DNA from 3 places in the Streptomyces sp. NPDC058576 genome. Region 1 is predicted to be linked to each of the others. Evidence: riboswitches for the same ligand, from Rfam matches in the RefSeq annotation. Region 1 holds a riboswitch; each other region holds the start of a gene.
What was found. Region 1 has a riboswitch for thiamine pyrophosphate ahead of thiO (glycine oxidase ThiO). Riboswitches for the same ligand answer to the same signal wherever they lie in the genome.
Positions count from the first base shown of each region.

Region 2: another riboswitch for thiamine pyrophosphate. It lies ahead of thiC (phosphomethylpyrimidine synthase ThiC); the one in region 1 lies ahead of thiO (glycine oxidase ThiO).
Region 3: another riboswitch for thiamine pyrophosphate. It lies ahead of ACFWRV_RS23695 (thiamine ABC transporter substrate binding subunit); the one in region 1 lies ahead of thiO (glycine oxidase ThiO).

Region 1 covers NZ_JBHXPF010000044.1:50,047-55,419, forward strand. The annotation lists gene ACFWRV_RS26440 (thiazole synthase) at 1-160, opposite strand, end outside; gene thiS (sulfur carrier protein ThiS) at 163-432, opposite strand; gene thiO (glycine oxidase ThiO) at 429-1,640, opposite strand; TPP riboswitch at 1,638-1,750, opposite strand; gene ACFWRV_RS26455 (hypothetical protein) at 1,803-2,144, shown strand; gene ACFWRV_RS26460 (NAD(P)/FAD-dependent oxidoreductase) at 2,263-3,438, shown strand; gene ACFWRV_RS26465 (Rv2175c family DNA-binding protein) at 3,519-3,884, shown strand; gene thiE (thiamine phosphate synthase) at 3,960-4,610, shown strand; gene metF (methylenetetrahydrofolate reductase [NAD(P)H]) at 4,737-5,373, shown strand, end outside.
Region 2 covers NZ_JBHXPF010000031.1:77,236-82,608, reverse strand. The annotation lists gene ACFWRV_RS21930 (IclR family transcriptional regulator) at 1-187, shown strand, start outside; gene ACFWRV_RS21925 (SsgA family sporulation/cell division regulator) at 289-726, shown strand; gene ACFWRV_RS21920 (YibE/F family protein) at 771-2,117, opposite strand; TPP riboswitch at 2,188-2,321, shown strand; gene thiC (phosphomethylpyrimidine synthase ThiC) at 2,314-4,134, shown strand; gene ACFWRV_RS21910 (DUF805 domain-containing protein) at 4,823-5,179, shown strand; gene ACFWRV_RS21905 (hypothetical protein) at 5,320-5,373, opposite strand, start outside.
Region 3 covers NZ_JBHXPF010000036.1:45,718-51,090, forward strand. The annotation lists gene ACFWRV_RS23690 (ABC transporter permease) at 1-1,643, opposite strand, end outside; gene ACFWRV_RS23695 (thiamine ABC transporter substrate binding subunit) at 1,718-2,815, opposite strand; TPP riboswitch at 2,897-3,013, opposite strand; gene rlmN (23S rRNA (adenine(2503)-C(2))-methyltransferase RlmN) at 3,084-4,190, opposite strand; gene ACFWRV_RS23705 (phosphatidate cytidylyltransferase) at 4,330-5,373, opposite strand, start outside.

The DNA.
Region 1 (5,373 bases):
GCACGGCCGGATCCAGCCGGCGCATCGCGACCGTGGTCAGCTCGGTGCCGGAGGCGACCAGCGAGCGCTCCAGGATCTCCAGGCTCGGGGCCCCGCCGGTGCCCATGATCAGCCGGGAGCCGAAGGCGGCGGGCCCCAGCGTGAAGACGTCGTCCGACATGGTCAGCCTCCCTGTACGGCGGTCAGGACCTCGACGCGGTCGCCCTCGCCGAGCTTTGTGGCAGCCCACTGGCCGCGCGGGACGACGCTCTCGTTGACGGCGGCGGCGACCCCGGCGGGAGCCGGGGTCAGGGCGGTGACGAGGGCGCTGAGGTCGGTCCCGGCGGGAACGGTGCGGGCTTCCCCGTTCACCGAGAGGGAAACGGTGGCTTCCGGTGCGGCGGGGCCTTCGGGGACGGCGGTGGCTTCCGGTGCGGCGGACTGCTGGGTCATACGGGCTGCTCCTGGAGTACGGGGGCGGCGGTGGCGGCGGTCTCGAACCGGCCGGGGGCGAAGGGGCGGGCCGTCTCGGGCAGCTCGCCGGTGGTCAGGGCGTCGGCCATCGCGTCCCCGGTGACGGGCGTCAGCAGGACGCCGTTGCGGTGGTGCCCGGTGGCGAACAGCAGACCGGGCAGGGCGGTGGGGCCGAGCAGCGGGGCGTTGTCGGGCGACGCGGGGCGCAGACCGGCCCGGGTCTCGGTCAGCGGCAGCTCGGTGATCCCGGGCACCAGCTCGTGGGCGTCGCGCAGCAGCTCGTACACGCCGCCGGCGGTGACCGTGGTGTCCCAGCCCATCTCCTCGCTGGTGGCGCCGACGACCAGCTCGCCGTTCTCGCGCGGCACGAGATAGAGGTGACCGCCCCGGACCACGGCGCGCACGGTGCGGCTGAGGAAGGGGGCGTACGCCGGAGGCACGGTGAGCCTGAGGACCTGGCCCTTGACCGGGCGGACCGGCGGCACGAGCTCCGGCGGGAGCCCCGCGAGCCGGCCGCTGAGGCTGCCGGCGGCGAGCACGACCTGATCGGCCGCGAAGTCCGTGCCGTCGCCGAGCAGCGCCCCGGCGGCCCGGCCCCCGGTGACGGTGAGCCGTTCGACGGTCGTCCGGCGGAGCGCGACCCCGGCCCGTTCGCAGGCGGTCAGCAGCGCCGCGGCGAGCCGGCGCGGGTCCACCTGGTGGTCGCCGTCGACCCGGAGGCCGCCCCGGACGCCCGGGGCCAGCATCGGCTCCAGGCGGCGGCACTCACGACCGCTCAGCCAGACCGACTCCAGGCCCGAACGCTCCTGGAGGGCGTGCAGTTCGCGCAGATGCGCCCGGTCGTCGGAGTCGAGCGCCACGGCCAGCGTGCCGCAGGTCCGGAAGCCGGTCTCCCGGCCGCTCGCCTCCTCCAGCTCCTCGACGAACGCCGGATAGCGCGCGGCGGAGGCGAGGTTGAGGCCGAGCAGCATCTGCTCGCCGTAGTGCAGTTCGGTGACGGCGGCCAGCATGCCCGCCGCGACCTGGGCGGCTCCGCCGCCCGGTGCGGGGTCCGCCACCGTGACGGTCAGCCCGCGCTGAGCGGCCCGCCAGGCGGTGACCAGGCCGATGATGCCGCCCCCGATGACGAGGACGTCGGACCCGGAGGCTCTCCCGGAGGCTCCTGAGGTTGTCCCTGAGACGCGCATGAGTGTCCAGCCCCTCCCTTCGCCGGCATGACCCGGAGCAGGTTCGTACGGTCGGAGGCCGGCCAGCCTCCCTCTCAGCCCGGTGCGTCCGGGCTCCCGCGAGTGTTCTACCTTGGCCACCCTAAACCCCGCCGCCCACTGCCCAGTAGGGGAGCAACCACCATGGCCCGATCGCTCGACGGACTCGTCCTCGCGCCCGTCGCCGACCAGGCCCCCGGCCAGGTCGGGACCCGCACCCGGTTCACCTACCACGAGCGGGACGGCCGGATCTGGGCCGATTACACGGGCGGCGACGTGGTCCGCGGCCATCTCGTCGGCACCCGGGACGGGGACGCGCTCGACTTCCGCTACGTGCAGCTCAAGCAGGACGGAACGACCTCCTCCGGGCACTGCCTCTCCACGGTCGTCGACCTCGCGGACGGCCGGGTGCGGCTGGAGGAGCGGTGGCAGTGGGAGTCGGGGGAGGGCAGCGGAACGAGCGTGGTGGAGGAAGTGCCCTCCTGAGGAGGGTCTTTCCGGCGGCCGCCTTCCTGACGATTCGTCAGGTGATTAAGGTGGACGGGTGAGCGAGCACCAGACGGAGAAGAGCCCGGACCGGCACGTCGTGATCGTCGGAGCGGGCATGGCGGGCGTGCAGACCGCGGTCGCCCTGCGGGAAGCCGGCTTCGCGGGGTCCGTCACCCTGATCGGCGCCGAGCCCCACCAGCCGTACGACCGCCCGCCGCTGTCCAAGGCCGTGCTGCTGGGCAAGGCCGAGGACTCGGCCTTCGACATCGACTTCGAGGCGCTGGACATCACCCTGCGCCTCGGCCTGGACGTCACCGCCCTGCGCGCCGCCGCCCATGTGCTGGACACCGCCGACGGCCCGGTCCGCTACGACGCGCTGGTCCTCGCCACCGGGGCGGAGCCCATCACCCTGCCCGGCGCCGAGGGCGTGCCCGGCGTCCATCTGCTGCGCACCCTCGACGACGCCGCCCGGCTGCGGCCCGTCCTGGACCGGCAGCACGACGTGGTCGTCGTCGGGGCGGGCTGGATCGGCGCGGAGTTCGCCACCGCCGCCCGCGCCGCGGGCTGCGCGGTCACCGTCGTCGAGGCCGCCGCCCGCCCGCTCGCGGGCACCCTGCCCGCCGAGGTGGCCGCCCCGATGGCCGCCTGGTACGCCGACAGCGGCGCCGAACTCCTCACCGGAGCCCGGGTCGACCGCGTCGAGGAGGGGACCGTCGTCCTCGACGACGGCCGCACCCTGCCCGCCGGGGCCGTGGTCGTCGGCATCGGCGCCCGCCCCGCCACCGGCTGGCTGGCCGGCTCCGGGGTCGTCCTCGGCCTGGACGGCTCGGTCACCGCCGACAGCGCGCTGCGCACCTCGCTGCCCGATGTGTACGCGGTCGGCGACTGCGCCTCCTTCCCCTCCGCCCGCTACGGAACCCGCCTGCTGGTCCACCACTGGGACAACGCCCTCCAGGGCCCGCGCACCGCGGCCGCCGCGATCATGGCCGCCGGGACCGGCGAACCGCTCCCCGTCTACGACCCCGTCCCGTACTTCTGGTCCGAGCAGTTCGGCCGCTTCGTGCAGTACGCGGGCCACCACGCCCACGCCGACACCCTGCTGTGGCGCGGCGACGGGGCGGACGCGGCCTGGTCGGTGTGCTGGCTGCACGACGGCGCGCTGGCCGCCGTGCTCGCCGTGGGCCGTCCGCGCGACCTCGCCCAGGGACGCAGGCTCATCGAATCGGGGGCCGTCCTCGACCCGGAGAAGGTGGCCGACCCGGCCGTACCGCTGAAGTCCGCCGCCCTCTGAGCGCCCCGGGGCCGCCTCGGACACCCCCGTACGGTCGGCCCGGCTACCGGCTGTCAGTCCGGGATGGCACGCTTGTCCTTGTGACCGAGATTGACGCAAAGACCGATGCTCTCGTCCCCGCCTGGCTCCACCTTCCCGACATCGCGGAGATGCTCGATGTTCAGGTGACCCGCGTGCGGCAGCTGGTCAAGGAAGGCCAGCTCATCGCCGTACGCCGTGGTGAGAACCGGACGCTCCAGGTGCCCGCCGCCTTCATCGACGGCGACAAGGTGGTCAAGGGCCTCTCCGGCACCCTGACCCTCCTGAGGGACGACGGCTATTCCGACGAAGAGATGCTGGAGTGGCTCTTCACCCCCGACCCGACCCTGCCCGGCACCCCCGCGCAGGCGCTGAGCGAGAATCGCGGTACGGAGGTGAAGCGCCGCGCCCAGGCGCTCGCCGTCTGACCGACACGACAGGAAGCGGTGCACGGACCGCCCGGCGCGGCCCGTGCACCGTCACGACCACGGGGGAGTCCACCCATGTCCACGCCTCGCGAGCAGCTGTCCGACGCCCGGCTCTACCTGTGCACGGACGCCCGCAAGCGGCAGGGTGACCTCCCCGCCTTCCTCGATGCCGTGCTCGCCTCCGGCGTCGACATCATCCAGCTCCGGGACAAGGGCATGGAGGCCGCCGAGGAGCTGGAGCACCTCGCGGTGTTCGCCGACGCCTGCCGTCGGCACGGCAAGCTCCTCGCGGTGAACGACCGCGCGGATGTCGCCCACGCCGCCGGGGCCGACGTCCTGCACCTCGGGCAGGGCGACCTGCCGGTCCCCGCCGCCCGCGCGATCATCGGCGCCGACCGGCTGATCGGCCGCTCCACGCACGCCGAGGCCGAGGTCGACGCCGCCGTCGCCCAAGACGGCGTGGACTACTTCTGCACCGGCCCCTGCTGGCCCACCCCCACCAAGCCCGGCCGCCACGCCCCCGGCCTCGACCTCGTGCGCTACGCCGCCTCCCTCGGCGCAGAGCGGCCCTGGTTCGCGATCGGGGGGATCGACGCGGGCAATCTGGACCAGGTGCTGGACGCCGGGGCCCGCCGGGTCGTCGTCGTCCGGGCCGTCACCGAGGCCGACGACCCGGCCGCCGCCACCGCTGAACTGGCCCGACGTGTCCGGGCGCACACGCTCTGAACCCTCGGCGTACCGACGAGGGGCATCGGGGGCAGCTGTCCGAGGGATGGACAACAGTCCGGCAAAACGAGACAAAGTTTCCCGCTCTGGTTGGGGGAGTGTCCACCCCCTGGTTAACCTCCCCTTATGGCCCTTGGTACACCTTCCACCAGGACGGATCACGCGCGCACCGTGCGTGACCTGCTAGCGACCGGCAAGACGTCGTACTCCTTCGAGTTCTGGGCGCCCAAGACGGAAAAGGGCGAACGGAACCTCTGGAACGCGCTGCGCCGGGTCGAGGCGGTCCGCCCGAGCTTCGTCTCCGTGACGTACGGCGCCGGCGGCTCCACCCGTGCCGGGACGGTCAAGGCCACCCAGGAGATCGCGGCGGACTCCACACTCACCCCCGTCGCCCACCTCACCGCGGTCAACCACTCGATCGCCGAGCTGCGCAACATGGTCGGGCAGTACGCCGACGCGGGCATCAGGAACATCCTCGCGGTCCGCGGCGACCCGCCCGGCGACCCGATGGGCGAGTGGGTGGAGCACCCGCAGGGGGTGAAGTACGCCGCCGACCTCGTCCGGCTCATCAAGGAATCGGGCGACTTCTGCGTCGGCGTCGCGGCATTTCCCGAAATGCACCCCCGGTCGACCGACTGGGAGACGGACATCGGTCATTTCGTCGACAAGTGCCGGGCGGGCGCGGATTACGCGATCACCCAGATGTTCTTCCGCCCGGAGGACTATCTCCGGATGCGTGACCGTGTGGTCGCTGCGGGTTGCG
Region 2 (5,373 bases), on a different contig from region 1:
CGAACGCCAGGAGTACGCACTGGGGACCGTCTGCGCCGCGATTCCGGTCACGGCCGGTGCCACCATTGCGGCGATGGCCATTTCCGTACCCCTGGACCGGGAAGATCGGTTGCTGCCCGCAGTCGAACAGCTACGTGGCGAAGTCGCCAGCCTCTTGCGTTCGTTCGTGTTCTCTATCAGTATCTGAAAAATCACTCCTTGTGATCTGCTATCGCGTGCACCACGATGGCGTCAATAGGGCCATGGGGGATCATTCCTGGCCAGTTTCATCTACTGCGGGGTTGAACGATGCGCGAGTCGGTTCAAGCAGAGGTCATGATGAGCTTCCTCGTCTCCGAGGAGCTCTCGTTCCGTATTCCGGTGGAGCTCCGGTACGAGGTCGGCGATCCGTACGCCATCCGGATGACGTTCCATCTGCCCGGCGATGCCCCTGTGACCTGGGCGTTCGGCCGCGAACTGCTGCTGGACGGGCTCAACAGCCCGAGCGGCGACGGAGATGTGCACATCGGCCCGACCGAGCCCGAGGGACTCAGCGATGTGCACATCCGGCTTCAGGTCGGCGCGGATCGCGCGCTGTTCCGGGCGGGGACGGCGCCGCTGGTGGCGTTTCTCGACCGGACGGACAAGCTCGTGCCGCTCGGTCAGGAGCACACGCTCGGTGACTTCGACGGGAACCTGGAGGATGCGCTCGGCCGCATCCTCGCCGAGGAGCAGAACGCCGGCTGACCGGGCGCGCACCCGATGCCCCGTGGCCCCGTCCCGACGCCCCGTCACCCCGTCTTACGGCGACGGCCCCGGCCGGTCCGCGTGGGTGCGGCCGTGGCCGCCTGCGCGCCGCCCGACCCCGCGCGGTCCGCGGAGACGACGAGCGCGGCGAGCACCGTGGTCACCGGCACCGAGGCGACCAGGCCGATCGACCCGACCAGCGTGCGGACGATCTCCTCGGCGACCAGCTCACTGTTGGCCACCGTCCCCACACTGCTCTGGGCGATGGAGAAGAGCAGCAGCAGCGGCAGCGCCGCGCCCGCGTACGCCAGCACCAGGGTGTTGACCACGGAGGCGATGTGGTCCCTTCCGATCCGGATACCTGCCCGGTACAGCCCCTTCCAACCCATCTCCGGGTCCGCCTGGTGCAGTTCCCAGACGGCGGAGGTCTGGGTGACCGTCACATCGTCGAGCACCCCGAGTGAACCGATGATGATGCCGGCCAGCAGCAGACCGCTCATATCGATGTCCGGGTAGAGGCCGTGGATGAGGCCGGTGTTGTCGTCCGTGTTGCCGCTCAGGCTCGCCCACCCGATGAACAGGGAGCCCAGCAGCCCGATCAGCAGCAGTGAGATCAGCGTGCCGATGACCGCGACCGACGTACGGGCCGTCACCCCGTGGCACAGGTAGAGGGCCGCCAGCATGATCGCGCTGGCCCCGATCACCGCCACGACCAGCGGATTCGAGCCCTGCAGGATCGCCGGCAGGATGAACAGGGTCAGCACGGCGAACGACACGGCCAGCGCCACCAGCGCCATCACCCCGCGCATCCGGCCCACCAGGACCACCGCCAGGGCGAAGATCCCGGCCAGCAGCGCCATCGGGACCTTCCGGTTCACATCGGTCACCGAGTACTGGAGGTCGCGCGGCGCGTCGGGCGCGTACGCCACGACCACGCCCTGACCCTCCTTCAGCTGGCGGGGCGCGTCCGGCTGGACCACCTCGACGAACCTGCGGCCCTTGTCGTCGCCGCTGGTCACCTCGACGGTGGCCTTCGCGCACTCCCCTTCCTGCTCGTTGACGGCCTCCCGCCCCGAGGGCGTGGAGGTGTCGCCGGTCGGGGGCACCTGCGCGGCGTTGACGTCCGCGCAGTCGACCTGGACCACCTGGACGACCTTGCCGTCCTGGGTCTGCCGGTCGAATCCGACGCCGGTGCGCTCGTGGTCGGGAACGCCGCCGGGCCAGAACGCGATCAGGCCGACGACGACCGCCGTGGCGAACGGGATCAGTACGGCGGCGATGACCTTGCGCAGGTGCCGGGAGACCGGGGCGGCCGGCCCGTGGCTGTGGGTGTGGCCGTGGGTGTGGCCCTGGGGCGGCTGGGACGCGGGGTCGTTTTGGGGGGAGGTCACGGGGCGATCATCGCAAGAACAGGAGGGCCCTCTGGTCAGCTCGCCGGAAAGGACGCTAGCGTGGAGGCACCTTTGCACACGCGGGAGCTCGGAGCACCGGGCTGAGAGGGCGCTGATCGCCGTACATCCGTACGGGACACGCTGCGCCGACCGCCGAACCTGTTACCGGGTAATGCCGGCGTAGGGAGTAGGTCTCATGACCACAGCGGACGCACGCACGCCTGCCTCGAAACAGAACGACGGAACGCCGGACGGCACGACGCCGGACGCCGGGACGCCGAACGACGAGGCCGGGAAGTCCATCGGCTGGCACAAGGGGTACGTCCAGGGCTCGCGCCCGGACCTCCGGGTGCCGGTCCGACAGGTGCACCTCACCAACGGCAAGGACGTGACGCTGTACGACACGTCGGGGCCGTACACCGATCCCGGAATCGACACCGATGTCCGCCGCGGCCTCGCGCCCCTGCGGGAGAACTGGATCATCGCCCGCGGAGACACCGAGGAGTACGCGGGCCGCCCGGCCCGCCCCGAGGACGACGGGCTCAAGCACACCTCGCCGCGCGGCGGACTGCGCAACCTCGACGCCGTCTTCCCCGGCCGCCCGCGCCAGCCGCGCCGCAGCCGCGACGGGCGCCCCGTCACTCAGCTCGCGTACGCCCGCCGGGGGGAGATCACCCCGGAGATGGAGTACGTGGCGATCCGGGAGAACGTGGCGGCCGAGGTCGTCCGCGAGGAGATCGCGGAGGGCCGGGCGGTGCTGCCCGCCAACGTCAACCATCCCGAGATCGAGCCGATGATCATCGGCAAGCGATTCCTGGTGAAGGTGAACGCCAACATCGGCAACTCGGCCGTCACCTCCTCCATCGAGGAGGAGGTGGACAAGATGACCTGGGCGACCAAGTGGGGCGCCGACACGGTCATGGACCTGTCCACCGGCCGCAACATCCACACCACCCGCGAGTGGGTGCTGCGCAACTCCCCCGTGCCGATCGGCACCGTCCCGCTCTACCAGGCCCTGGAGAAGGTCGACGGCCGGGCCGAGGAGCTGACCTGGGAGATCTACAAGGACACCGTCATCGAGCAGGCCGAGCAGGGCGTGGACTACATGACGGTGCACGCCGGCGTGCGCCTGCCGTATGTTCCGCTGACGGCCCGTCGCAAGACCGGCATCGTCTCGCGCGGCGGCTCGATCATGGCGGCCTGGTGCCTCGCGCACCACAAGGAGTCGTTCCTCTACGAGCACTTCGAGGAGCTCTGCGAGATCCTCGCGACGTACGACGTCACCTACTCGCTCGGTGACGGACTGCGCCCCGGGTCGATCGCGGACGCCAACGACGAGGCGCAGTTCGCGGAGTTGCGGACGCTCGGCGAGCTGAACACGATCGCCAAGCGGTTCGGCGTACAGACCATGATCGAGGGTCCCGGGCATGTCCCGATGCACAAGATCAAGGAGAACATCGACCTCCAGCAGGAGATCTGCGAGGAGGCGCCGTTCTACACGCTCGGCCCGCTGACCACGGACGTCGCGCCCGCCTACGACCACATCACCTCCGGCATCGGCGCTGCGATGATCGCCTGGTGGGGCACGGCGATGCTTTGTTACGTCACGCCCAAGGAGCACCTGGGGCTGCCCAACCGGGACGACGTGAAGACGGGCGTGATCACCTACAAGATCGCCGCCCACGCGGCCGACCTCGCCAAGGGGCACCCGGGCGCGCAGGAGTGGGACGACGCGCTCTCGGACGCGCGGTTCGAGTTCCGCTGGGAGGACCAGTTCAACCTGGCCCTCGACCCGGACACGGCCCGGGAGTTCCATGACGAGACGCTGCCCGCCGAGCCGGCGAAGACGGCGCACTTCTGCTCGATGTGCGGGCCGAAGTTCTGCTCGATGAAGATCTCCCAGGACATCCGCCGTCAGCACGGCGGTTCGCAGGAGGAGATCGAGGAGGGCATGGCCGAGAAGTCGAGGGAGTTCGCGGCCGCCGGCAACCGGGTCTACCTGCCGATCGCCGACTGACCCGCGGCCGCCGGCGGAAACCGGCGGCCTCAGCGGAGGGGGGCCCGCCAGGCCACCAGGCCCGGCCGGTCCGCCTCCGCGAAACCCATCGCGAACGGCTTGTCGCCGTCGTCCGTCACCAGGTGGATGCTGCACTCCGACCGACACGTAGTACGGGAAGCCGCGCCGTTCGTTCTCGTTGAGGCCGAGATCCAGGCCCGCGAGGTCGGCCCTGCTGCCCCGTCGTACGGACGCCAGTGTGGCGGGCAGTTCGAGGACGCCGTCCTCGTCGGCGTCCCACCGGACGCGCATGATGTCGCCCGGCTCCGCAGGACCGGCGGACGCGAGGTCGCTGTCGGCCATGCAGGCGGTGAGGATCTTCCTCCGGCCGGTGTTGGTGGCCTCGAAGGTGAGGTAGTGGGGGACCATGTCCTCCTCCGGACCCCGGACCAGGCTCTACACCGTGATTCTGACGTCAGTAACCCGCGGGCGTTCTGCGCCGATTGATCAAAGTGGGTTGTTTCATTGGTCTTTGTGTCGTTTCGCTGTCTTGTTAAGCGACAGTATGGACACAGTCGTGTGGCAGCTGGATGTACGTTTCCCCGTTGCGTCAACTGGGCTTGACCCGTTCCTTATCTGTGGCTTACTTTCCGGCTTGCTTGGCTGAAAGTTGGCGGCCCCGAACGGGGGCCCGGGGAGGGGATTCACCATGAACTGGTACCTGGCAGTACTCAAGAACTACGCAGGCTTCAGCGGACGTGCGCGCCGCAAGGAGTACTGGATGTTCACGCTCATCAGCTTCGTCATCAGCCTGGTGCTGTCGATCATCGGTGGCCTGATCGGCGCGGAGTTCCTGTCCTACATCTACGCCATCGCGATCATCATCCCGTCGCTCGCGGTCGGCGTGCGCCGCCTGCACGACACCGGCCGCTCGGGCTGGTGGCTGCTGATCGCGCTGATCCCCCTGGTCGGCGCCATCGTCCTGATCGTCTTCCTCGCCTCGGAGGGCAAGCCGGAGACGAACCAGCACGGCGTCAACCCGAAGCTGGCTCCGCAGGCCATCTGATCCACCGCTCCGGTTCCTTCCGGAGCATCTCCCGGGCCGGGCGCGGCACTTGCCGCCCCGGCCCGCGGCGTGTCCGGGAGCCGGAACGCGGAGGAGTCCGCACCCGTGGCGGTGACCGGAGACCGCGGTCCGCGCCGGTCTCAGTCCGGCTGGTGCTCCGGGCCGCCGAAGTCCGGGCTCGTGAAATCGGGGCT
Region 3 (5,373 bases), on a different contig from region 1:
CCGGATCGGTCGGTGCGGATACGCTCCAGAAGCAGCAGCGACACCGCGCACACGAGCATCAGAATCGTGCTCAGGGCCATCGCCTGCCCGTAGTTGAGCTCCCCCGACCTGCCCAGCAGCCGGGCCACGGCGACCGGCAGGGTCGGATTGTCGGGCCGCGCGATGAAGACGGTGGCGCCGAACTCCCCGAGGGAGACGGCGAAGGCGAAGCCCGCCGCGACCAGCACCGCCCGCCGCACCAGCGGCAGATCGACCTCCCGCCAGGCCCGCAGCGGAGATGCCCCCAGCACGGCGGCGGCCTCCCGCAGGCGGTCGTCGACCGCGCGGAGCACGGGCAGCATGGTCCGTACGACGAAGGGGACGCCGACCAGCGCCTGGGCCAGCGGGACCAGGATCCAGGAAGTCCGCAGGTCGAGCGGCGGCTGGTCCAGGGTGATCAGGAAACCGAAGCCGACGGTCACGGCGGACACCCCGAGCGGCAGCATCAGCAGCGCGTCGAAGCCGCGGACCAGCCGGCCGGCCCGCCGGGTCAGGGCCGCCGCAGCGAGCCCGCCGACGACGAGGGCGATGAGCGTCGCGACGAGCGCGTACTGGAGGGAGTTGCCGACGGCCTCCAGCGGTGGGACCAGGAAGGTGGAGGAGCCGCCGGAACCGGCCGACTGGAGGGCCCGGTAGTAGCCGAAGCCGTAACCCCCGACTCCGTCGGCTCCGTCGGCTCCGTCGGCTCCGGCGGCTCCGTCGACGGAGCGCTCCACCAGCACGCCGAGCGGCAGCAGGATCAGCAGCAGCGCGGTGAGCAGGACGCCGCCGAGCAGCGCCCACTGCCCGGCGCCGCGCGGCCGGCGGGAGGTCTGCGCCGGGTCGACCAGCTTCAGGGCCCGCTCCCGGCGGCGTACGGTCGCGGCGTGCACGGCGAGGATCGCGCCGACCGCGGCGAACTGCACCAGGGTCAGCACGGCGGCCGTCGGCAGGTCCAACAGTTGCGCGGTCTGCCGGTAGATCTCCACCTCCAAGGTGGAGTACGCCGGTCCGCCGAGGATCTGCACGACGCCGAACGAGGTGAACGTGAAGAGGAAGACCATCAGCGAGGCGGCGGCGACGGCCGGGGCGAGGGCGGGCAGCGTCACCCGGCGGAAGGCCGCGAACCGCCCGGCCCCGAGCACCCGGGCGGCCTCCTCCTGACGCGGGTCGAGCTGGGACCAGAGCCCGCCCACCGTGCGGACGACCACGGCGTAGTTGAAGAAGACATGGGCCAGCAGGATCGCCCACACGGTGGTGTCGAGGCGGACGCCCCCCACCTCGTCGAGGAGCCCGCCACGCCCGAGCAACGCCAGGAACGCGGTGCCGACGACGACGGTGGGCAGCACGAACGGCACGGTGACGACCGCCCGCAGCACCTGCTTGCCCGGGAAGTCGAACCGTGCGAAGACATACGCCCCGGGCAGGGCGATCAGCAGAGTGAGCGCGGTCGAGGCGAGGGCCTGCCAGGTGGTGAACCAGAGGACGTCGAGGATGTCCCGGCGGGCCAGCACCTCGCCGATCCGCCCGAACTGCCAGTCGCCGCCCGCCTTGAGCCCGCGGCCGACGATCGCGGTCACGGGGTAGGCGAAGAACAGCGCGAAGAACGCGACGGGCACGGCCATCAGGCCGAGCCGCACCGCGGCTCCGCGCCGCCCGGACCCGCGGCCGGCGGGCCGGGCGGCCTTCTCCTCGATCCCTACTTCAGGACCAGCGACTGCCACGACTGGATCCACTGCTCACGGTTGGCGGAGATCTTCTCGGGCGCGACGGTGGGAGGCGTCTCGACGGTCTCACCGAACTTCGTGAACAGCTCCGGCAGCTCGGCGTCCTTCACGACCGGGTTCACGAACATGTTCAGCGGCATGTCCTCCTGGAACGTCTTGCTGATGAGGAAGTCCAGCAGCGCCTTGCCGCCCTCCTCGTTCTTCGCCCCGGTCAGCAGTCCGGCGTACTCGGTCTGCCGGAAGCAGGTGCCGGTGGCGACCCCGGTGGGGGCCTCCTTCGGCCGCGGGTCGGCGTAGAGCACCTCGACGGGCGGGCTGGAGGCGTAGGAGACGACGAGCGGCCGGTCGGCCTTGGCCTTCTTGCCGCCGGCGGAGCCGGAGAACTCCTCGTTGTACGCCTGCTCCCAGCCGTCGACGACCTTCACGCCGTTGGCCTTCAGCTTCTTCCAGTACGCCTCGTAGCCGTCCTCGCCCTCGGCGGCGACGGTGCCGAGGAGGAAGCCGAGACCGGGCGAGGAACTGCCCGCGTTCTCCGTGACGAGGAGGTTCTTGTAGGCGGGCTTCAGCAGGTCCGCGAAGGTCTTCGGCGGCGCGAGCTTCTTGTCGGCGAAGTACTTCTTGTCGTAGTTGACGCAGATGTCACCGGTGTCGACGGGCGTGACCCGGTGCTTGTCGTCGGTCTGCGTGTCCGCCGCGACGCGGTCCAGGCCCTTGGCCTCGTACGCGGTGAACAGACCGTTGTCGAGGGCGCGGGAGAGCAGGGTGTTGTCGACGCCGAAGAAGACGTCGCCGCGCGGGGAGCCCTTGGTCAGGATCTCCTGATTCAGCGCGGCCCCGGCGTCGCCGCTCTTGAGGGTCTTGACCGTGTAGCCGGTCTCCTTCGTGAACGCCTTCAGCACCTCGTCCGAGACGTTGAAGGAGTCGTGGCTGACCAGGGTCACGGTCTTCGAGGCGCTGCCCTTGGACGCCCCGGAGCCCGACGGGCCGTCGTCGCCGCCGCAGCCCGCGAGCACGGTGACGCCGAGCGCCGCGGCGAGCGCGGTCGCCGCGTACTTCGTGGTGGTGTTCATGTGATTCCTCCTGGAGGTGACCAGGAAGAGACGCGGCCCCGCCCGCTGTCCGGCGAACCGGAAGCGGGCAGGGCGCAACAGCTTGAGTAAGGTCCGAACTTCCTACCCGGAATGACCCGGGCGAGGTTCAGAGGGTCTGCGGCCAACCTGTCCTTGGTGCCGCACTCTCAGCGCTGTGGCGCTCCCCTGTCGGAATATGAAGTTGATTTCGGGCCCAGGGTACACCGGCGGTTTTCGGCCGACCGGGGAGGCCGGCGCCCGGGGGAGGCTAGCGCTCGGAGGCCGCCAGCTGACCGCAGGCCCCGTCGATCTCCTGGCCCCGGGTGTCCCGCACGGTGACGGGCACGCCATGGGCCGCGATGGCCTCGACGAACGCCTTCTCGTCCTCCGGTCGCGAGGCGGTCCACTTGGAGCCGGGCGTGGGGTTCAGGGGGATCAGGTTGACGTGCACCCGCTTGCCCTTGAGCAGCCGGCCGAGCAGGTCGCCACGCCAGGCCTGGTCGTTGATGTCCCGGATCAGGGCGTACTCGATGGAGATCCGGCGGCCGGACTTCTCCGCGTACTCCCAGGCGGCGTCCAGCACCTCGCGCACGTTCCACCGGGTGTTGACGGGGACCAGGGTGTCGCGCAGCTCGTCGTCCGGGGCGTGCAGCGAGACGGCGAGGCGGCACTTGAAGCCCTCGTCGGCGAAGCGCAGCATCGCCGGGACGAGGCCCACGGTGGAGACGGTGATCCCCCGCTGCGAGAGGCCGAGACCGTCCGGCTCCGGGTCGGTGAGGCGGCGGATCGCGCCGACCACACGGTTGTAGTTGGCGAGCGGCTCGCCCATGCCCATGAAGACGATGTTGGACAGCCGCGCGGGGCCGCCGGGCACCTCGCCGTCGCGCAGGGCGCGCATTCCGTCGACGATCTGGTGCACGATCTCGGCGGTCGACAGGTTGCGGTCGAGGCCGGCCTGCCCGGTGGCGCAGAACGGGCAGTTCATTCCGCAGCCGGCCTGCGAGGAGATGCACATCGTGACGCGCTCCGGATAGCGCATCAGGACGGACTCGACGAGCGTCCCGTCGTGCAGCTTCCACAGCGTCTTGCGCGTGGTGTCGTCGTCGCAGCTGATGTGCCGGATCACGGACATCAGATCGGGGAACAGCGCCTCGGCGAGCTTCTCCCGCGACGCCGCCGGGATGTTGGTCCACTCCGCCGGGTCGTGCGCGTAGCGCGCGAAGTAGTGCTGCGAGAGCTGCTGGGCGCGGAACGGCTTCTCGCCGGCCGCGGCGACCGCTTCCTTGCGCTCGGCGGGCGTGAGGTCGGCGAGGTGCCGCGGCGGCTTCTTGGCTCCGCGGGGCGCGACGAAAGTGAGTTCTCCGGGCTTAGGCATGGTTCATCCAGTGTCGCAGACAGACGGGTGAGGGCCCGCCGCCCTGTGGACGAGGACCCTCACTCGTGGAACGTGCAGGTGGGACCGGGTCCCGGGTGCGGTGGCGCTCAGGAAACGAGGTCCCGTGGTGGGGTGCCGCTCAGCCGGAGCCGACGAACAGCACGAGCAGCAGCCACACCACCGGGGCGGTCGGCAGGAGCGAGTCCAGCCGGTCCATGATGCCGCCGTGGCCGGGGAGCAGGGTGCCCATGTCCTTGATCCCGAGGTCCCGCTTGATCATGGACTCGCCCAGGTCGCCCAGGGTGGCGCTGGCCGCGACCGCGAAGCCGAGCAGCAGACCCTGCCACCAGGCGCCGCCGTCGATCAGGAACTCCATGCAGAGCGCGCCGGCGACCATCGCGAAGGCGACCGCGCCGAGCAGGCCCTCGCGGGTCTTGCCGGGGCTGATGCGCGGGGCGAGCTTGTGCGTGCCGAAGCGCCAGCCGACCGCGTACGCCCCGGTGTCGCTGACCACGGTGAGGACGAGGAAGGTCAGGACCCGCCACGACCCGTCGTCCGCCGTCAGCAGCAGGGCGACGAAGGTGGCCAGGAAGGGGACGTAGAACGCCGCGAAGACCCCGGCCGTGACGTCCTTGAGATACCCCTCGGGTGGCTCGGTCATCCGCCAGACCAGCACCGCGAGGGCGGTCAGGGCCATGGCGATCCAGGCGCCCTCGGGGCCCCGGGCGTACCCGGCGATGACCATGGCGGCTCCGCCGACGGCCAGGGGGATCAGGGGCGCCTTGATGCTCTTGCGTTCCTGGAGGCGAGAGGTGAGCTCCCAGAGGCCGACGACGACGGCGATCACTATGACGCCGATGAAGACGGCCTTCACGATGAACAGCGAGGCGACGATGACGGCGCCGAGAGCCACGCCGACCCCTATGGCGGCGCGGAGATCCCGCCCCGCGCGCTTCTTCTGCGGCGGGGGCGGCAGCGGGGTGGACATGGGCTCCTGCGGCATCTCGTCACGGAACAGGGGGCCGCTGACGTGAGCGGCATCCCTGTCCCGGTCGTCGCGGCTCTCTGTTTCTCTACCTGCGTCGGGAACGTCCGGCACGTTGGGCATGGGCCGAGTCTGCTGGGCGCCATGCACATCGTGGGCAGGACCCGCCGGGGCAGCCCTCATCTCGGGCGTGCCCCA